DNA from 3 places in the Enterobacter cloacae complex sp. 385G4 genome. Region 3 is predicted to be linked to each of the others. Evidence: predicted binding sites of a transcription regulator. Region 3 holds the regulator's gene; each other region holds the start of a gene.
What was found. The regulator CRP, encoded in region 3, controls carbon source genes, mostly activating them, when cyclic AMP is high. The targets are predictions, from matches to a motif close to ATGTGANNNNNNTCACAT.
Positions count from the first base shown of each region.

Region 1: the regulator CRP is predicted to act here: its motif matches at 2,176-2,193, upstream of cdd (cytidine deaminase).
Region 2: the regulator CRP is predicted to act here: its motif matches at 4,326-4,343, upstream of serC (3-phosphoserine/phosphohydroxythreonine transaminase).

Region 1 covers NZ_JBXWDD010000001.1:1,433,290-1,440,509, reverse strand. The annotation lists gene AC2FAJ_RS07055 (glutamine synthetase family protein) at 1-265, opposite strand, end outside; gene sanA (outer membrane permeability protein SanA) at 387-1,106, opposite strand; gene cdd (cytidine deaminase) at 1,233-2,117, opposite strand; gene AC2FAJ_RS07040 (CidB/LrgB family autolysis modulator) at 2,247-2,942, opposite strand; gene AC2FAJ_RS07035 (CidA/LrgA family protein) at 2,939-3,334, opposite strand; gene dusC (tRNA dihydrouridine(16) synthase DusC) at 3,502-4,434, shown strand; gene AC2FAJ_RS07025 (carbohydrate porin) at 4,773-6,080, shown strand; gene licT (BglG family transcription antiterminator LicT) at 6,236-7,069, shown strand; partial or broken gene bglF (PTS beta-glucoside transporter subunit IIABC) at 7,094-7,220, shown strand, end outside.
Region 2 covers NZ_JBXWDD010000002.1:426,458-433,677, forward strand. The annotation lists gene pflB (formate C-acetyltransferase) at 1-384, opposite strand, end outside; gene focA (formate transporter FocA) at 436-1,293, opposite strand; gene ycaO (30S ribosomal protein S12 methylthiotransferase accessory factor YcaO) at 1,700-3,460, opposite strand; gene AC2FAJ_RS09880 (DUF421 domain-containing protein) at 3,588-4,280, shown strand; gene serC (3-phosphoserine/phosphohydroxythreonine transaminase) at 4,443-5,531, shown strand; gene aroA (3-phosphoshikimate 1-carboxyvinyltransferase) at 5,601-6,884, shown strand; gene cmk ((d)CMP kinase) at 7,070-7,220, shown strand, end outside.
Region 3 covers NZ_JBXWDD010000015.1:19,361-26,580, reverse strand. The annotation lists gene argD (bifunctional acetylornithine/succinyldiaminopimelate transaminase) at 1-423, shown strand, start outside; gene AC2FAJ_RS22145 (YccS/YhfK family putative transporter) at 420-2,507, opposite strand; gene crp (cAMP-activated global transcriptional regulator CRP) at 2,565-3,197, opposite strand; gene AC2FAJ_RS22135 (OsmC family protein) at 3,509-3,913, shown strand; gene AC2FAJ_RS22130 (phosphoribulokinase) at 3,980-4,849, opposite strand; gene AC2FAJ_RS22125 (YheU family protein) at 4,880-5,098, opposite strand; gene AC2FAJ_RS22120 (hydrolase) at 5,098-6,117, opposite strand; gene mdcA (malonate decarboxylase subunit alpha) at 6,346-7,220, shown strand, end outside.

The DNA of each region.
Region 1 (7,220 bases), on a different contig from region 3:
GAAAATAACAGCCTTTTTCCAGACTCAGCATGCTCTCCACCGTGAGGCGCTTGCCGCGCATCGTGCCGTTGATATCGTTCAGGTAAACGTCAACGTGTTTCGTCTGCGGGTAGCGTTCCAGATAGTCGGCCACTTCCACGGTAACATTGTGCTGCAGGGCGTCAATTTTTTCATCCAGCCAGAGACCAGAATTAAGTGCGCCGGGGAGTGATAATCCGGGGAAGTTAAAATACGGGCGAAGACTTTTGAGGAAAAACGCATTCATTATCGAGTTCATAGTCATTCTTCAATGAAGCCGTAGCGGCAGTGAACTCAGGTTAAAAGAGCTGGCGTAAAGGGCGGATAAAAAGCGTCAGTACCGGCGTAAAGAAAGTATAAAGGCAGGCCTATTTTTTCTCTTTTTTCTGCATATCCAGCAGCTGCTCCGGCGTCACCGCCGGGTAACCCTGCGCGTCTTCCGGCACTTCATGCATTGCCGGAATCGGCACCAGAGGGCCTAAAAAGCGCGGTTCGCGTTTGAAGATATAGAGATCGGCCAGGGCGCCAAAGCGGGCACCAAACTCGCGGACGCGCACGCTCAGCATATCTTTTGGCGACGGCACCGCATAGCACTGCGCCTGAATGCCCATATGCAGGGCGATAAACAGCGCGCGCTCGCAGTGGAAGCGTTGGGTGATGATGATAAAGTCGTTGGTATCGAAGACTTTGCGCGTGCGCACGATGGAGTCCAGGGTGCGGAACCCGGCGTAGTCGAGCACGATATCGGCCGGATCGACGCCTGCGGCAATCAAATCCTTCCGCATCGTCACCGGCTCGTTATAGCTTTGCAGCGCGTTATCACCGCTCAGCAGCAGGTAGTTCACCTTGCCGCTGTTGTAGGCGTTCAGCGCGCCCTGAATGCGGTAGCGGTAATACTGGTTGATCACCCCTGTGCGGTAATACTTGGCGGTGCCGAGCACCACGCCCACCTGACGATAGGGCAAGTCCTGCAAGTCATCAAAGATGTAGGGGGCCGTTTTCCAGCTCATCCAGCGGTCGAGACCCAGCACGATAAACAGCAGTATGCCGACCAGGACAAACAGGCTGTAAAAAACGCGCTTTAACATGAAGATGGCTCGTTCGTGGATGAAATTTAACTCAGGCTACTTTACCCGCCTGGTTAGCGCAAGAAACAGCGACTCAACTGAGGGGTTTTTCAGCAACGTGGCGGACATTTCTGTCCGCCGGAAGGTTTACGCCAGCAGGACGCGGTCGATCGTCGTGCAGCCTAACGCCTTGAGCGTTGCGGCGGTAGCATCCCACTGAATCAGCGGCGCATCGGCTTTTTCGGCCAGAATGGCACGCTGAATGTCCGGATAATCGTAGCCGTTCAGGCTCAGCAGGTTGAGTGCGCCCTGCAGCGGCGGCAGCGTTGGGTTAAACGCGGCGTTTTCCGCATAGCTGCCGGTGAAGATACGGCCATCGCGGCACTGCAGTGCCACGCCGCTCGGGGAGTTGCTGTAGGGGGTGTGGCTCTTGTTCGCCGCGCGTATGGCCGCCTGGTTCAGGTCATCGCCGGACAGGGCGAAACCGTGATCCTGCTCGTCCATCAGCAGCGTTTTAATCTCAAGATCTTTCGGACCGAAGGCGTCAGGCAGGTAGTCCCCCAGCGTGTGCGGCGCGCGGCCCGGCAGGTTAATGCGCAGCTGCAGCCCGCTGTTCAGCTCGTTCATAAACTGGCGGCAGTGGCCGCATGGGGTGTAGTTTACGGTGATGGCGCTCAGGGCTTTCTCACCGCGCAGCCAGGCGTGGCTGATGGCGCTCTGCTCGGCGTGAACGGTCTGCTGCATGGTTGCGCCGAGGAACTCCATGTTCCCGCCGAAGTACCAGGTTCCGCTGACGCCGCGCGCGATGGCGCCGACGTTGAAGTGGGAAAGATCGGCCCGGGCGCAGGCGGCAGCCAGGGGCAGCAGTGCGAAAGCCAGCGCGTCTTCATCCAGCCCGGTTGCCTGTTTAAGCACCGTGACCTGCTCCGCCGTCAGCAGGGCGGGGAAATGTGCATCTGCCAGAACGGGAGCGAGGGCTGACTGCAAATTCTCTGCAAGCTGAGCGAAGGCAGCTTGAAAACGTGGGTGCATGGCGTTTGCCTCATAAAGGTTAATGGATCGGTAGTTTACGGAGCCGCAAGGCCTTTATATGTGATCCAAATCTCATTATGTATGCAACTTATGAAATCAAACTGAAATTTGCGCGACGCATCGCAAATTTTAGCCCATCGCCGCCAGAATCAGCGGGAAAATGAACGGGGCGAGCAGGGAGGTGATAATCCCGCAGATCACCAGCGCAAGCGAGCTAAACGCCCCTTCCTGATAGTCCAGCTCCGCGCAGCGAGCGGTACCCAGCGCGTGCGAGGCGGTGCCCATCGACAGCCCGCGCGCCGCTTTGGTGTGAATACGCATCCCGTTCAGCAGGGTGTGGCCAAACACCGCGCCGAGAATACCGACGAAAATCACGCACATCGCGCTGATGGCCGGAATACCGCCGAGGCTGCCGCCTACCGCCATTGCGATAGGCGTGGTCACTGATTTAGGCAGGATAGAGGCGGCAATTTGCGGGGAGGCCCCCATCAACAGCGCCACCGACGTGCCGGTGATCATCGCCACCAGGCTTCCCACAAAACAGATAGTAATGATGGACTTCCAGCGTGCGCGGATCTGGTGCAGCTGCTCATATAAAGGAAAGGCAAGCGCGACAACGGCGGGCTGCAGGAGGTCGTTTAAAATTTTGCTGCCCGCAAAGTAACGCTCATAAGGAATGCCGGTGAGCAGCAGGAAGGGAATAATCACCACCATCGCCACCAGCAGGGGGTTCAGCAAGGGCATTTTAAATCGTGCGGCAAGCTTGCGCGCGGCGAAGAATACCAGCAGGGTTAACGGCAGTGACCACCAGATATTAGCCATCATTTTTTTGTTTTCTCCCCGACCACGTTACGTTCTCCATGTACCAGATGAGAACTCCAGCTCACCACCAGGAAAACCACCAGCGTACTCACCGCGCAGGAGACCACAATCGGGCCGAACTGGGCCTTGAGCAAATCAAAATACTGCATGACGCCCACGCCGATAGGCACGAACAGCAGCGCCATATAGCGAATGAGGACGAAGCAGCCGGGATTGACCCACTTTGCAGGCAGAATTTGCAGCGCCAGTAAAACGAAGAGGATCAGCATACCGATAATGCTGCCGGGAATGGTGATAGGCAGCAGCGACGCGATGAAAATGCCGGCATACAGGCAGGCGTAAATCAGGACGAATGCGCGCAGATATTGCCAGATAATGTTCAATGATTTGCTCATGGTGAAAGTCCTTGATGAAACGCATTCATCATACAATTAAACCCGAAAATGTGCTACGGATCACATCATGAATTTTGAGCATATCAGACATTCCGAATTGGAACGTCGGGCTTTCCACACACAAACAGAGCAGATACTATAGCGCGTCTTTTTTCACAGGTACTGTTATGCGTGTTTTACTGGCCCCAATGGAAGGCGTGCTCGACTCTCTCGTGCGCGAGCTGCTTACCGAGGTGAACGACTACGATCTCTGCGTGACGGAGTTTTTACGCGTGGTCGATATGTTGCTGCCAGAAAAGTCATTCTATCGTCTCTGCCCTGAATTGCATCGCCAGAGCCGGACCCCTTCCGGCACGCTGGTGCGTATTCAGCTGCTCGGCCAGTATCCTGAATGGCTGGCGGAAAATGCCGCCCGCGCGGTAGCGCTTGGCTCTTACGGGGTGGATCTCAACTGCGGCTGCCCGTCGAAGCTGGTGAACGGTAGCGGCGGCGGGGCGACGTTGCTGAAAGATCCTGAGCTGATTTACCGCGGCGCGAAAGCCATGCGTGAGGCCGTGCCCTCGCATTTGCCGGTGACGGTTAAGGTGCGCCTGGGGTGGGACAGCGACGCGCGGCAGTTTGAAATTGCCGATGCGGTACAGCAGGCCGGTGCCACCGAGCTGGTGGTGCACGGACGTACTAAAGAAGATGGCTATAAAGCCGACCGCATTAACTGGCAGGCGATTGGCGAGATCCGCAAACGCCTCAGCATTCCGGTTATCGCCAACGGTGAAATCTGGGACTACGAGAGCGCGCAGGCGTGCATGAAAGAGACGGGCTGCGACGCGGTGATGATAGGCCGCGGCGCGCTGAACGTGCCGAACCTCAGCCGGGTGGTGAAATATAACGAGCCGCGCATGCCGTGGGCAGACGTGGTCACGTTGCTGCAAAAATACAGCCGTCTGGAAAAGCAGGGCGACACCGGTTTGTATCACGTCGCGCGCATCAAACAGTGGCTCAGTTATTTACGCAAAGAGTACAGCGAAGCGTTGGATTTATTTCAGGAGATCCGCACCTTACAAATTTCTGCCGATATTGCGCGTGTCATCCAGTCAAAATAATAAGCGTTAATTTGCTCACACTTTTTTAAAATATAAAACGATGCAGGTTTTCAAGGTGGCGCGACGGTGTTAAGGTGCCACTGTTTTCAACGCAGGATTGTTACTGGTTAACAGGCAAAACCTAAGCGTTTCACAGCATTAACCGCTGTGGAGCGCTTAGGTTTTTTTTTGCCTGTCATTCACGAAGGAGGGCCATTTGGCCTAACGCTTTTTGCTGGAACGAATAATCAAAATACGACGGGAAATAACAAATTTCCTGCGAACGGTTACGCATTAATACTCAGCTACAGGTTGCTATTATGACAAATAAATATAATCTTTGTGCCCTCGCTTTATTGATGATATCGCCTTTAACAGTGGCGCAGGAGTGGAATGAAACGGTATTAGGGTTTGAAGCCCCGCCGGAGCCTGTTCTGGGCGAAATGCTCGGCATACGCAAAATCCTTAACGATAACGGTTTTACCTATAACCTCGGATACCTCAATGAAATTGGCTGGAACGGCGGCGGCGGATATAACCACGACTCCCACGTGGCCTATATTGACCAGTTCGCGCTGACCTTCCACCAGGATCTGGCGCGCTGGACGGGCATCCCGGATGCGCGTATTGAGGGGAATATCGTCAACCGCAACCACAATGACGACCTCACCACTAAACGCGTGCAGGATCCGCGCGTGAACTTCAACGATTTGACCCAGGAAAGCTGGGGCGGGCAATCCATAACCCGTCTGGGCTGGCTGACGTTTGCCCGCAGCTTTGACGACCGACGCCTCACCTGGCGTATCGGCATGATGAACAAGGTGCAGACCTTCGATCAAATCATCCCGTGCGACTTCCAGATGCTCTCCCAGTGCGGTGGGAAATCGGCCAACTCGCTGACCTGGAACAACTGGAACGTTCACACCTGGGGCACCACGCTGGAGTATAAGCTCACGCCAACCGTCACCTTAAAAGGCGGCGTGATGGAGCAAAACCCGGACGCCTCCAGCCGCAGCCACGCGTGGAGCTGGTCGACGAAGGGCAGCAAAGGAATCTTGCTCCCGGTCGAAATCGAAGCGCGTCCGCTGATTAACGGCCTGCCGGGCGCCTATAACCTCGGCGTGGTGTTTACCAACGCGCCGCAAACCGATCTCTATAGCGGTGCATCGGGCGGAGCGGGCGCCACCGATCCGGACGGTTACGAGAAGCATAACCGTACCTGGTTTATGTACGCCGGGCTTAACCAGCAGATCACGCAGCACAAGGACGATCCGAATCGCGGGTTGAGCACCTCGGTCAGCATGAGCCTTGCGGATCAGCGCAGCAATTACATGCATCAGGTCTACGCCGCCTCGCTGCGCTATCGCGGGCTGTTTGACGCTCGCCCGGAAGACTGGATTGGCTTCGGGCTGACCTGGATTGATATGAGCAGCCAGTACGCCCGCAACCAGCGCTATATGAACAGCCTGAGCGGCGTGTCGGACTATAACGATCCGGCGTACCATCCGGTGCCGGGCCACTCCCTGAACGGTGAGTTTTACTATCGCTTCCGTCCGGTGTCGTGGCTGGAGCTGCAGCCGGGCATTCAGTACTGGCACCATCCGGGCGGCGTATCCCGGACGCAGGATGCCTGGGTGACGGAGCTGAAAACCGTCGTGACGTTCTAGCAATGTCGATCTGCGTCACGTTTTTTACCCGTGACGCATTGAGGCTACGAATGAAACTGATAGAGTGCCAGAACTGGATTGTTACTGCTTCGGCAGGCAAAACCTGATTTTCTGGCTTCTGCCGGAGGTCAGGTTTTTTTGTTTCTGGGGTTCCGATGAAAATCGCCAAGATACTCAATAATAACGTGGTGGTTGTCCAGGATGAGCGCGGGCGCGAACAGGTGGTGATGGGCCGCGGGCTGGCCTTTCAGAGGCGCGTGGGTGAAGCGCTGGATACCGCGCTGATTGAAAAGGTGTTTGCGTTACAGAGCGATGAGCTGGTGCAGCGTCTCGGTGAACTGCTGAGCCAGATCCCGCTGGAGGTGATGACCACCTGCGACCGCATCATTGGGCTGGCGGCGCAACGGCTGGGGAAATTGCAGGAAAGTTTGTACATCACCCTGACCGACCACTGCTACTTCGCGATTGAGCGCCAGAAGAAAGGGCTGGCGATTAAAAACGTGCTGCTGTGGGACATCAAGCGCCTCTATCCGAAGGAGTTTGAGCTGGGGCAGGAGGCGAGGGCCATTATCGCCAAACGCCTGAACGTCGAGCTGGCTGAGGACGAAGCAGGGTTTATCGCGCTGCATCTGGTCACCGCGCAGTTGAACAGCGAAATGCCGGAAGTGATGCACGTGACAAGAGTGATGCAGGAGATCCTGCAGCTGGTGAAGTATCAGCTACAGCTGGAGTACGACGAAGAGTCGCTCAGCTATCAGCGTTTTGTCACGCATCTGAAGTTTTTTGCCCAGCGGATGCTGACCCGCACCGTGGTGGACGATGACGACGTCTCGCTGCATACCGCGGTAAAGGACAACTACGCGAAAGCGTGGAAATGCGCCGAGAAAATCGCGCAGCACCTGAACAAAAGCTATCAGCGCGAGCTGACGACCGAAGAAATTATGTTCCTCGCCATTCATATTGAACGGGTGAGAAAAGAGGGGCGTTAAGCCTCAAATCTGGATTGTTACTGCATAACGCAGGCAAAACCTGGGCGCGGCCTCCGCAAGGAGGACGTTCTCGGGTTTTTTTATTTTTATACTCAGTCAACAGGTGCCTGCGGGCATCGGATGTAAGGAAATCGAGATGGAATACCAGGCG
Region 2 (7,220 bases), on a different contig from region 3:
GCGGTTATACGCTTTGCAGGAACCTTCAACCATTTTGATACCACCGAACGGGATGATGGCGCGTTTCAGTGGTGCTTCAGTCTGCAGACCAACAATTTTCTCAAGGGCTTTGTTGATGTAGCCAGCATCGTGAGAAGTGATGGTGGATGCAACGGAGGTGTCAAAATCAACTGGCGCGTGAGTGCGGTTTTCCAGTTTAACGCCTTCCATTACGCTGTCCCACAGCTTGGTGGTCGCGTCAGTTGCGCCAGCCAGGAAGGATTCGTCACCTTCATACGGGGTATAGTTTTTCTGAATGAAGTCACGGACGTTGACTTCATTCTGCCAGTCACCTTTCGCAAAACCTTCCCAGGCTGTGGCTAACTTTTCATTAAGCTCGGACATGTAACACCTACCTTCTTAAGTGGATTTTTTATTTACTGCCTGAGACAACCATTAATGATGGTCGCCGCCACGCAGGTAAATGACCCAGTATGTCAACCCAACTAACAGACCCCCACCGATAATGTTCCCGATAGTGACGGGGATCAGGTTATCAGTAATGAAATTCATAATAGTCAGGTGAGAGAAACTTTCCGGGGATGAACCAACTGCGGTCCAGAACTCCGGGCTTGCAAAGTTGCGGATAACAATCCCCATCGGGATCATGAACATATTCGCAATACTGTGCTCGAAGCCGCTGGCAACAAACATCGCAACCGGCAGAACCATAATCATGGCTTTATCCATCAGGCTACGGCCAGAGTAGCTCATCCAGACCGCCAGGCAGACCATCAGGTTTGCGAGGATGCCGAGAGCAACGGCTTCGATAAATGTGTGATGCATTTTGTGGTCAGCGGTTTGCAGGACATTAAGCCCCCAGCCACCGTTGGCGGTCATATACTCGCCAGAGAGCCACATCAACAGAACAAAGAGCAGACAGCCAATCAGGTTACCAACGTAGACGTTAAGCCAGTTGCGCGCCAGTTGACCCCAGGTAATTCTTCCGCTGGCTTTCGCCACAACAATCAGCACCGTTGAGGTGAAGAGGTCGGCGCCGCAAATGACGCAGAGAATCAGACCCAGTGAGAAGCAAATGCCGCCAATCAGTTTGGCCATGCCGAAAGGCATTCCGGCAGTACCGGTGGTGGCGGTGATGTAGAAGACGAAAGCGATAGAGATGAACACACCTGCAGTGATCGCCAGATAGAACGTCTTCATCGGGTGTTTCGTTGCTTTATAGACACCCGCTTCTTCGGCAACTTTTGCCATCGCGGCGGGGAGTAAAAGATCAAAAGGGTTGTCAGCTTTCACACTAACTCTCTCTTTATTAAGTCGGCGACGAGATACTAACAAAGCATTATAGAAGAGAAATTGATATAGATCATATCTCGCCTGGCTTATAGGCCCGCAGTATGTATGGTTTCACAGCAAATGCGGAGTAAGTATTTGATTATCCGTATAAAAATAAATTTTAAAAGTTATGAAAAGAGTTGAATTTTTTCGTTCGGCCCCCTTCGAAACAGTTAATTAATATGGAGTAATTACCATAAAAAGTAACAATAAAGCCCAGGCAAATATTATTATATTTACCCGTGTTTAACTTTATTATTACAATCAACAATCATTGCCGAAGAGAATAAAAAACGGGGCAATGAAATTGCCCCGTAATATAGCCCAGACGATTGAATACGCCTACTGCCGTTAATGTTATATGCGCTTATTTTGACCAGTAAGCAGCTTTTGCTTTCTGCAGTTTTTCATAGGCCTTCAGCAGAGACTGATGCGCCGGGAAGGCTTTCAGATCGCTGTCAACCGCCTGCAGACCGTAGAACGGCTCTTCACCGCTCAGCGCCGCGCTGGCGGCTTCAACCGCTTCAGCACCGTACATACGTACGAAAGCGTTCAGGTACTGCAGTGGCTCGCGATCGTCTTCCTGCGCAAGCAGCAGCAGGGTTTGCAGGCAGCGGTAATAGTTGGTGCGCTCGGCGGAGAAGACCGACTGGTTAAACTCCATGGTCCATTCTGTCCAGGCCAGAGCCTGATCCAGATCGCCGCCCGCGAGGGCCAGCATCGCTTTCAGTTCACCGATGCGCAGCGTGTACCAGCCGTTGTCTTTCCCGGTCGCCAGACCCAGCAGCTCGCGCACGCGGGTAAAGTCATCGTGGCCTTCATCGTCCAGCTGGGCTATCAGGTTGAGATAATCTTCTTTTTCCCACTCGCTGCCCGGCAGGGAGAGTAGGGTTTCACGCAGGTGCGCGCCCATGCTGTTGTTTGCGAGCCACAGATCTTCCGCCGGATAGATATCAGACATGCCAGGCACGATGATGCGGCACGCGTAAACGCCCAGGTGCTCGTAATCGGCAATGTACACTTCCTGGTCTTCCGCGTTAAAGATCGCCATCAGCGTCGCGAACTCTTCTTCCGTGGTACCGGCAAAGCTCCAGTCCACGAACGGATAGTCCGCGTCCTGCTTGAACATATCCCAGGAGATCAAACCGCTGGAGTCGATGAAGTGGGTTTCGAGGTTGGTGTGCTCGGCCACTTCTTCATCGTCAAACGTTGGCGGGGTGAATACGTCGAGATCTTTCAGGCTACGGCCCTGCAGCAGCTCGGTCACGGTACGCTCCAGCGCCACGCCGAAGTCAGGATGCGCGCCGAAGGAGGCGAAGCAGGTTCCGTTAGTCGGGTTAAACAGCACGACGCAGATAACCGGATATTTACCGCCCAGCGAGCCGTCATACGCAAAGATTGGGAAACCTTCGGCTTCCAGTTTGGCGATGGATTCCACCACCCCCGGGTAGCGCGCCAGCACGTCTGCCGGAATTTCAGGCAGGCTGATGGATTCGGCGATAATGCGGTTTTTGATATGACGCTCGAAGACTTCAGAGAGACCCTGCACGCGCGCTTCATTACGGGTGTTACCGGCGGACATACCGTTGGACACATACAGGTTGCCGACGATGTTCATCGGAATATGCACGGTCTGCTCGTCAGACTGACGGGTGAACGGCAGGGCGCAGATCCCACGCTCTTCATTCCCAGACTGCAGATCGATCAGCATGCTGGCGGTCAGTTCGTTTTCCGGATCGTAGAAGGCACGCAGACGGGCATCCAGAATGCCTTCCGGCAGTTCATCGTCTTCGGTCAGCGGGAACCATTTTTCGTTCGGATAGTGAACGAACGGGCCGTTGGCGATGGTTTCACCCAGCCAGAAGTCAGCGAAGAAGTAGTTGGTGGACAGACGCTCAAAATACTCACCCAGCGCAGAGGCCAGTGCCGCTTTTTTCGTCGCACCTTTACCGTTGGTAAAGCAGAGCGCGCAGTCTTTGTCGCGAATGTGCACGGACCAGACGTGAGGCACCGGGTTCAGCCAGGAGGCTTCTTCGATGTTAAAGCCCAGGTCGGTCAGTTTCTGCTGGAAGCGAGCGATGGAATCTTCCAGAGCGGCGTCTTTGCCGGGGATAAACGTTTGAGTCATGGCGTTCACTTTTATCGTACGTAAAGCGCGCAATGATACGGGTTTTGCGTGACGGGTGCTATCTCCGGCGAAAATAAATGGCTGGGCTATGCTTAGTAGCAGTAACTGACTGTTAAGGCATAGAAAAATGAAAGCATTTGATCTCCAGCGGATGGCGTTTGATAAAGTTCCACCTGAATTTCTGGGCGAAGTGGCGCTGCGCAGCCTGTATACCTTCGTACTCGTCTTCCTGTTTCTCAAAATTACCGGCCGTCGTGGCGTTCGTCAGATGTCGCTGTTTGAAGTGCTGATCATCCTGACGCTGGGCTCGGCGGCGGGGGACGTCGCGTTTTATGACGACGTGCCGATGGTGCCGGTGTTTATCGTTTTTGTTTCCCTCGCCTTGCTTTACCGGTTGGTGATGTGGCTGATGTCAAAAAGTGAAAAGCTGGAAGATCTGCTTGAAGGGAAACCGGTCGTTATTGTCGAGGACGGTCAGCTGGCCTGGGAAAATGTGCAAAGCGCCAATATGACCGAGTTTGAGTTCTTTATGGAGCTGCGCCTGAATAGCGTTGAACAGCTCGGACAGGTGCGGCTGGCGATCATGGAAACCAATGGGCAAATCAGCGTCTATTACTATGCTGATGACGACGTTAAGCCCGGCCTGTGTATCCTGCCGGATATGTTAGTAGAACGGTTCAGGGTGATACCTGAAACCGGGGAGTATGCATGTATAAAATGTAGTCATGTTGTGGGGATGCATGCGGGCGATCATCAATTATGCCCTCGTTGTGCAAATCCGGAATGGACAAAGGTTAGCCGGGCTAAACGCCTCGTCTGACAGCGATTTTGTCGGTTTTGTGACGACGAGGCGGCAGATTGTTTTGTGTGACGAAGGGCACATTTCCCCGGTCATTAGTTTTAGACATTGCGGCGCGTGTCACTGAATGATAAAACCGATATCCACAGTTATAACTTATGGCTTTTAGCGTGGTGAGGGGAAATGGCTCAAGTCTTTAATTTCAGTTCAGGTCCGGCAATGTTACCGGCAGACGTGCTCAAACAGGCTCAACAGGAGCTGTGTGACTGGAACGGTCTGGGTACGTCGGTGATGGAAATCAGCCACCGTGGTAAAGCGTTTATTCAGGTGGCGGAAGAGGCAGAAAAGGATTTTCGCGATCTGCTGAACATTCCCTCGAACTACAAAGTATTGTTCTGTCACGGCGGCGGACGCGGCCAGTTTGCGGGCATCCCGCTCAATCTGCTGGGCGACAAAACCACCGCTGATTACGTCGATGCCGGCTACTGGGCAGCCAGTGCGGTAAAAGAAGCGCACAAATACTGCACGCCGAACGTTATCGACGCCAAAGTGACCGTTGACGGTCTGCGCGCCGTGAAGCCGATGAGCGAGTGGCAGCTGTCTGACAACGCCGCGTATCTCCACTACTGCCCGAACGAAACCATCGACGGCATCGCCATTCACGAAGAGCCAGACTTTGGCGACAATGTCATTGTGACGGCGGACTTCTCTTCAACCATTCTGTCCACTCCGCTGGACGTCAGTCGCTACGGCGTCATTTACGCAGGTGCTCAGAAAAACATCGGTCCTGCTGGGCTGACTATTGTCATCGTCCGTGAAGACCTGCTGGGGAAAGCCCATAAGTCCTGCCCGTCGATTCTCGATTACACCGTCCTGAATGACAACGACTCAATGTTCAACACCCCACCTACGTTTGCCTGGTATCTCTCCGGCCTGGTCTTCAAATGGCTGAAGCAAAACGGCGGCGTGGCGCAGATGGACAAGATCAATCAGCAGAAAGCCGAACTGCTGTACGGCACGATCGACAAGAGCGATTTCTACCGTAACGATGTGGCGAAAGCGAACCGTTCGCGCATGAACGTGCCGTTCCAGCTGGCGGACAGCAACCTGGACAAAGTGTTCCTGGAAGAGTCCTTCGCCGCAGGTCTGCATGCGCTCAAAGGTCACCGTGTCGTGGGCGGCATGCGTGCCTCCATTTATAACGCCATGCCGCTGGAAGGCGTTAAAGCCCTGACCGATTTCATGATCGACTTCGAACGTCGTCACGGTTAATTTGCTGTTTTTCACCCCCGCAGCGTCCCTGCGGGGTTTTTATTATGTTGAGTTGAGAGTTTAGTTTTCATGGAATCCCTGACGTTACAACCTATCGCGCGGGTAGATGGCACCATCAATCTGCCTGGTTCAAAAAGTGTCTCGAACCGTGCTCTGCTGCTGGCAGCTCTGGCAAACGGCACCACCGTCCTCACCAACCTGCTGGACAGCGATGACGTGCGCCATATGCTCAATGCGCTGAAAGCGTTGGGCGTTCATTACACACTCTCTGACGATCGCACCCGCTGCGAAGTGACCGGCAACGGCGGCGCGCTGCAGGCGAGTGAAGAGCTTGAGCTGTTTCTGGGTAACGCGGGTACCGCGATGCGTCCGCTGGCGGCGGCCCTGTGCCTCGGGAGCAATAACATCGTGCTGACCGGCGAGCCGCGCATGAAGGAGCGTCCGATCGGCCATCTGGTAGATGCCCTGCGTCAGGGCGGCGCGCAGATTGAGTATCTGGAGCAGGAAAATTACCCGCCACTGCGTCTGCGCGGGGGCTTTACCGGCGGTACCGTCGAGGTTGACGGCAGCGTCTCCAGCCAGTTCCTGACGGCGCTACTGATGACCGCGCCGCTGGCCCCGCAGGATACGGTTATCACGATTAAAGGTGAGCTGGTCTCCAAACCGTATATTGATATTACGCTGCATCTGATGAAAACCTTCGGCGTTGAGGTTGAAAACCAGTCTTATCAGCGCTTTGTCGTGCGTGGGGCGCAGCAGTACCAGTCGCCGGGTAACTACCTGGTTGAAGGCGATGCTTCATCCGCGTCCTATTTCCTTGCCGCTGGCGCGATTAAAGGCGGTACGGTAAAAGTGACCGGCATTGGCCGCAACAGCGTGCAGGGCGATATTCGTTTTGCTGACGTGCTGGAAAAAATGGGCGCGGTTGTCACCTGGGGAGATGATTTCATCTCCTGTACCCACGGTGAGCTGAACGCCATCGACATGGACATGAACCATATCCCGGATGCGGCGATGACCATTGCCACGGCGGCGCTGTTTGCCAAAGGCACCACCACGCTGCGCAACATCTATAACTGGCGCGTAAAAGAGACGGACCGCCTGTTCGCGATGGCAACCGAGCTGCGTAAAGTCGGCGCTGAGGTAGAAGAGGGCGAAGATTACATTCGCGTTACCCCTCCGGCAAAACTGAACTTTGCTGAAATCGGGACCTATAACGATCACCGTATGGCGATGTGTTTCTCGCTGGTGGCGCTGTCCGATACCCCTGTGACCATTCTCGATCCGAAATGTACGGCGAAAACCTTCCCGGACTATTTCGAACAGCTGGCGCGCATTAGCACCCTGGCATGATGAAGTCTTGCCGCATCACCTGATGCGGCATTTCCTTACGCTTCCTGACGATCTTTCCCGCTCATTTCTTCTACACTCTGCTTCTATCATTCCGTAATTTGCACGCAAAGGTAACAGTTGCGCACGTTGGCGCGTATAATGCGCGGCGTTCATGTTAACGGTATGCCTTATTTAAGGAGAAAAAGATGACGGCAGTTGCCCCGGTAATCACCATTGATGGGCCGAGTGGCGCAGGGAAAGGTACTCTGTGCAAAGCGATGGCGGAAGCATTGCAATGGCATCTTTTAGATTCGGGAGCAATCTATCGCGTGCTGGCGCTGGCTGCGCTGCATCATC
Region 3 (7,220 bases):
CTGACGACCCAGGAGATTGCCTCTGCGTTCCACGTCGGGTCTCACGGCTCGACCTACGGCGGTAACCCGCTGGCGAGCGCCGTGGCAGGTGCCGCGTTCGACATCATCAACACGCCAGAGGTGCTGAACGGCGTTAGCGCGAAGCGCGAGCTGTTTGTGCAGCATCTCCAGCAGATTAACAATAAGTACGACGTATTCAGCGAGATCCGCGGCATGGGGCTGCTGATTGGTGCGGAGCTTACGCCGCAGTACAAAGGCCGCGCGCGCGATTTCCTGCACGCAGCCGCCCACGAAGGGGTGATGGTGCTAAATGCCGGGCCTGACGTGATGCGCTTTGCGCCATCGCTGGTGGTGGAAGATAAGGATATAGAAGACGGGTTAACCCGCTTTGCCGCAGCGGTCGAGAAGATCGTAAAAGGCTAATACTCGGTTCGCTTTAACCGCCGCGTTAACCAAATGCCGTGATGCGGGCGCTGACGCCATGCCACCGACGAAATGGTGTGCATGGTGTTCAGATGTCCCAGCACGCGCTGCAAATGCTGCTCCAGGGTGCTCATCGGGCCGTGGGTCAGCGTCTCCGGTGCCTCCAGAATGTTCGAATCCCCCGACTCGCCCGGCGCGTCATACTCCAGACGTTGCTGACACCGCTGCAGGGCAATTTCACAGGACTGCAAATAGCGCTGCGCCAGATTCGGCGTCAGCATGGTGTGCTCGCGCGCCAGCGTGGTCATGGCGTTAATGTGCTCAACGATAAACTGGCTGTGCGTGACCCACAGCTTCATGTCCGCCAGATAATGCGCGTTAAAGCCCGGCTCCTGCATCGCCTGGTTGAGCGAGTTAAACAGGGCGTTGTGCGCCTGGTTGACCTTCATCCGCTGATACGCCAGCGGGGAAGGCTGCGGATCGTCGCTCAGGATCAGGCGAATGGCCTGCTGGTCGGCCTCCAGCGCGTCGTGGGCGTTCTGCCTCAGCAGCCCGCTCTGCCACTGCGGCCACAGCCAGACCATGCCGCCAAAGGCGATCAGGCAGCCAATCAGCGTGTCGATCAGGCGGGCAACGATGAACTGTTCGCCGTTAAGCGTCAGCAACTGAAGGGTATATACCGCCGTCACCGTAAAGCCCACCATCGCCCAGCCGTAGTTTTTGCGAATGATTAGATAGCTTACCAGGGTGATCGCCAGCATGCCCGCCAGGGTATAGCCCTCGGGCACGTGAAAATGCAGCGTCACGCCCGCAATAATCAGCCCCGCCATCGTGCCGCCTGCCCGGTGCAGAATGCGCACCCGCGTGGCGCCATAGCCGTTCTGGGTAACAAACAGCACGGTCATTAAGATCCAGTACGGTTTCGGCAGGTGGAGCGCCATGCCCATCAGGCTGGCGATACTGAGCATGACGCTAATCCTTGCAGCGTTGCGCAGAGCGGAAGATTTCAGAGACAGGTAGCTTCTCAGCGCCGGCAGCAGCGGCAGACGTTTCTGTTTATCCGCCATCAGGTCACGGGAATAAAGCGGGCGCTGGGTGCGCAGCACACGGGCGATGCGGCTGAAGTGCCAGGCGGCAAACTGGCCGACCGGGTTATCCGGGTGCTGACGGGCGATTTTCTCCAGCGCGCCGAGCTGTTTGTCCATGTTAAAGCGCGTGGGGTAGCGGTGGTAGAGAATATCATCGGCCAGCACCCGCAGGCGCGCGGAGACGGTTTGTGCGTTCCAGCGGATCACCGCTTCGGCATGGCTGCGCTCAACCAGCTTTTGCACCTCCTGCGGGTGGTGAAGGCTAACGGAGATATGCTCCTGAAGATCCAGCCCCACCTGAAAGGTGCGCAACAGCCGTTTATATTCGTGGTTCTTGTTGGCGGCGAGCATATGCAGCTGCTGATAGCACTGGCTTATCAGGTCTACCACCTTTTGCTGGCGCGTCAGCAGCGGCGGTAAGGATTTTTCCGGATCCGTATGCTGGGTGAGCAGGGTGTATTTGGCTTCACAGTAATCCGCAAGCTGCACGTAGAGCAGGCTCAGAGATTCGCGCAGCGGCTGCTCCCGCCACAGCCAGAACCAGAACCAGTTAAACAGCCCGTACCACAGCGTGCCGAGGGCGTAGATCAGCAGCGGCTCCCACACAGGCATATTACCGGCGAGGCTCAGGGTGAAGATGGCCGCAATGAGTGACGCGGGAAGCAGACGGGCATGGAGCGAGCTGATTTCGGCGGTGACGCCGAGGGTCATCGCCAGCACGGTCAGGATCAGCGGCAGGGGAATATCACGAGCCAGCAGAAGCTGCACCGCGAGGCTACAGCCAGCAAACAGCGAGCCGCCAATTATCAGACGTTTGAAAAAGCGTTTATGGGGCGTGTCCAGACCGGCAATGTTGCAGCAGGCGGGGACGAGAGAAAACAGCAGGCCCTGCTGAAGATGTCCCAGGATCAGGCCCACGGCCACGGGAAGACACAGCACCAGCGTTTGTCGTAGTGCGTAGTTAACTTCCGGGTGATAGATCAGCCTGCGCCACATGGGGAAAAGAGACAAAAACGGCGTGACACCTCGCGATGGCACGCCGTTTAGGCAGGATTAACGGGTTCCGTAAACCACGATGGTTTTACCGTGGGCGGAGATCAGGTTTTGATCTTCCAGCATTTTCAGAATACGGCCCACCGTTTCGCGGGAGCAACCGACGATCTGACCGATTTCCTGACGGGTAATTTTAATTTGCATGCCGTCCGGGTGGGTCATCGCGTCTGGCTGTTTCGCCAGGTTCAGCAGAGTCTGCGCAATACGGCCAGTCACGTCCAGGAAGGCGAGGTTACCCACTTTCTCTGACGTCACCTGCAGACGGCGCGCCATCTGGGAAGAAAGACGCATCAGGATGTCAGGGTTAACCTGAATCAGCTGACGGAATTTCTTATAAGAAATTTCAGCCACTTCACATGCTGTCTTTGCACGAACCCAGGCGCTACGTTCCTGGCCTTCTTCAAACAGGCCCAGTTCACCGATAAAATCGCCCTGGTTCAGATAGGAAAGGATCATCTCTTTGCCTTCCTCATCTTTGATCAGCACTGCCACCGAGCCTTTGACGATGTAATACAACGTTTCCGCTTTTTCACCCTGGTGAATCAGCGTGCTCTTCGATGGGTACTTATGAATGTGGCAATGAGACAAGAACCATTCGAGAGTCGGGTCTGTTTGCGGTTTGCCAAGCACCATGCGCTGTTATCCTCTGTTATAAGCTGTCACCAGAGTCATCAGATGCATCCGGACTCTGGGGTTGCAATCGAATTCTTACCCATACCCTGGGAAGTCGGCTGTCGTAACGTTTCGCAGCCAGTAAAGTTTGATGTCCTCTGCATACATGTGTAACGTCAATGTATTACTGTAGCATCCTGAGTGTTTTAGCATAGCTTTTGCCGCGTGTCTCCTGGTGTCTCGCTTCAGCATGATGCAGGTCGCCTTCCATTGCGAGAAATGTAACGCACGCGTAATCTGTCACCAAAAATGCAACGTTGGAGTTAATGAATATGCAAGCGCGCGTGAAGTGGGTTGAAGGTTTAACGTTCCTGGGCGAGTCCGCATCAGGACACCAGATTTTGATGGATGGTAACTCCGGCGATAAAGCTCCAAGCCCAATGGAAATGGTGCTGATGGCGGCAGGCGGATGCAGCGCGATCGACGTGGTGTCGATTCTGCAAAAAGGTCGTCATGACGTGACGGATTGTGAGGTCAAACTCACGTCAGAACGCCGCGAAGAGGCGCCACGCCTGTTCACCCACATTAATCTGCACTTTGTTGTCACCGGGAAAGAACTGAAAGACGCGGCGGTCTCACGCGCGGTGGATCTCTCTGCGGAGAAATACTGCTCTGTGGCGTTAATGCTGGAGAAAGCGGTAAAAATCACCCATTCGTATGAAGTGATCGAGGCTTAATTATTGGGGCATCGTGCGTGTTGATGCCCTCACCCTAACCCTCTCCCACGGGGAGAGGGAACATGTTCACGCGATCTGCTTCCCTTCCATCAGTCGCTCCACCAGCGGCGTCATGATCAGCTCCATTGCAAGCCCCATTTTTCCACCGGGAACCACTAACGTATTCATGTGGGAAATAAACGAGCCCTGCAGCATCGCCAGCAGCCAGGGGTAATCAATGCCTTCAAGATTGCGGAAGTGGATCACCACAAAGCTCTCATCCAGCGACGGGATGCTTTTCGCCGCGAACGGATTGGAAGTGTCCACCGTCGGCACGCGCTGGAAGTTAATGTGCGTGCGGGAGAACTGCGGCGTGAGATAATTGATGTAATCTTCCATGGAGCGCACCACCGAGTCCATTACCGCCTCGCGCGAATGGCCGCGCTCGCTCATGTCGCGCGTCAGCTTCTGGATCCACTCAAGGTTAACAATTGGCACCACCCCCACCAGCAAATCCACGTGGCGCGCCACGTCGTGCTGAGGCGTCACAACGCCGCCGTGTAGCCCTTCGTAAAACAGCACGTCGGTCGGTTCCGGCAGCGGCTGCCAGGGCGTGAACGTGCCGGGGACCTGGTTCCAGGGTACGGCTTCGTCGTAGGTGTGCAGATACTTACGGGACTGCCCGGTACCGCTCTGACCGTATTCGCGGAAGGTTTGCTCCAGCAGGCCGAAATCATTGGCTTCCGGGCCAAAGTAGCTGATGTGTTTACCCAAATCGCGTGCCTTGCGGATCGCCATGTCCATCTCAGGCCGCGTATAGCGGTGAAAGCTGTCGCCTTCGACCTCCGCCGAACGGAGATTCAGCTGGGCGAAAATCTTGCGAAAAGCGAGGCTGGTGGTGGTGGTTCCCGCACCACTCGACCCCGTAACGGCAATAATGGGATGTCTGGCAGACATAGCAACTCCCTGACGGAAAAGGTTGGAAGATCAGCCGTGAAACGCGTTGCGGGGCATGATATTGACCGTCTCATGCAGTTCTGACCACACCAGCACCACGTCGCCGCTTTTCAGCTGGCGTTTTACATCGTTGACCTTTTGCTCAAGCGAACGCTCATGTTCACCATAATCGGTGCCTTCGCGCAAGACAAAGCTTTCAATCAGATTATCGAGCGTTTCGGGAGCCAGATCCTGCCAGGGAATAATCATTATTTACCGTCCAGATATGCCGTTAACCAGTCGGGAATTCGCGTCTCAAGCCACATTTTTGGCCGACGCAGCGTGCCGCTAACAAAGCCGACATGTCCGCCGAATTGGGTGAGCTGATACTCCACGTTGGCCGGCAGATGATCGGGCGCCGGGATCGAGTGATGATCCATAAACGGATCATCTTTGGCGTGGATAATCAGCGTGGGTTTCGTGATTAGATTCAGTAAAGGCATGGCGCTGCACTGACGGTAATAGTCAATCGCATCGGCAAAGCCGTGAATTTTCGAGGTGATCAAATCATCAAACTCGCGCAGGCGCTTCACGCGTTTGAGCTGTTGCAGCGTCACAGGCAGCGTATCCGGATAGGCCTTCAGCTTGCGCGCGGCGTTGGCTTTCAGCAGGTTGAGCAGGTAGCGCTGGTAGACCCGCGAAAACCCCTTTTCCATATGATAGCTGCACTGCTCCAGCATAAATGGCGCAGAGACAATGACCGCCGCATCCAGCGGTACGGCGTCGCTCTCCTTCGCCAGCAGGCAGGCCAGCATATTGCCGCCCAGCGAATACCCCACCGCTGCCGTTGGCGCCTCGCCGAAATTGTCTCTTAGCCAGCGCAGGAACCAGGTGCCGTCCTCGGTTTCACCCGAGTGATAAATACGTTTCTGACGATTAGGCTCGCCGCTGCATCCGCGAAAATGCATCACCACCCCAAGCCAGCCGCGGGCTTTCGCCGCCTCAATGAGACCGTGTGCGTAAGGGCTGTGCAGGCTGCCTTCCAGACCGTGAAACACCACCAGACGGGGTTTATGTCTGGCCCGATCCGGATCTTCGCTCCAGGCGAGATCTAAAAAGTCGCCGTCCGGCAAATCCAGGCGCTGCCAGTGCGGGGTGAACTGCACCTTGCGGCGGATCAGGCGCGGCAGCATGGTTTGCAGGTGGGGGTTAGCCACGCCGCGCATGGGCACGAACTCTGCGCTCTCTTCGGCTGCAATGTCGAAGTCTGATGGAATGATTTGGGTCATAAGGGCGATGCTGATTCTTGTCAGAAATTTACTATACCTTCCGAATTGTACCCCGTTTAGCCCGTTTTTCCGAAGCATGAACTGATCCCGATCACAAATCTTTACCTTGATTATTACTCTCAGGCTAATGATTCCTCTCTACGCTTAATTGATGCCTTTCTCGCCAGAGCGCAGACTTTACTCAACGTTAAGCAAATCAGAATGATGTGCTGAATCAGGAGGTTAATAATGTTATCTGGGCAAACACCCACCCGGCAATGGAACACCCGACGCAGTGAGAAAGCGCGTCGTCTGGCATCCGTACCGGTGCAGGGCAAGGTACTGCCAACCGGCGATCTTGTCGCCATGCTGGAAAAACTGATCGCCCCGGGCGACAAAGTCGTGCTGGAAGGCAACAACCAGAAGCAGGCGGATTTCCTTTCCCGTTCACTGGCGGAAGTAAACCCGCAAATCGTGCACGATCTGCATATGATCATGCCGAGCGTGGGCCGCAGCGAACATCTGGACATCTTTGAGAAAGGCATTGCCCGCAAGCTGGACTTCTCCTTCTCCGGGACGCAAAGCCTGCGTATCTCTCAGCTGCTGGAAGACGGTCAGCTCGAAATCGGTGCGATCCACACCTACATCGAACTCTACTCACGTTTATACGTCGACCTGTCGCCAAACGTGGCGCTGATTGCCGGTTTTAAAGCGGACCGCAAAGGCAACCTCTATACCGGTGCGAGTACCGAAGATACCCCGGCGCTGGTGGAAGCCGCCGCGTTCCACGACGGTATCGTCATCGCACAGGTAAACGAGCTGGTGGACGACGAGTGCGACCTGCCGCGCGTGGATATACCGGGCTCGTGGATTGACTACGTGGTGGTTGCCGACAAGCCGTTCTTTATCGAACCGCTCTTCACCCGCGATCCGCGCCTGATTAAACAGGAACATATCCTGATGGCGATGATGGCGATTAAAGGCATCTACGCTGAACACCAGGTGCAGTCCCTGAACCACGGGATTGGCTTTAACACCGCAGCGATCGAGCTGCTGCTGCCAACCTACGGCGAACAGCTCGGACTCAAAGGCAAAATCTGTAAACACTGGACGCTGAACCCGCA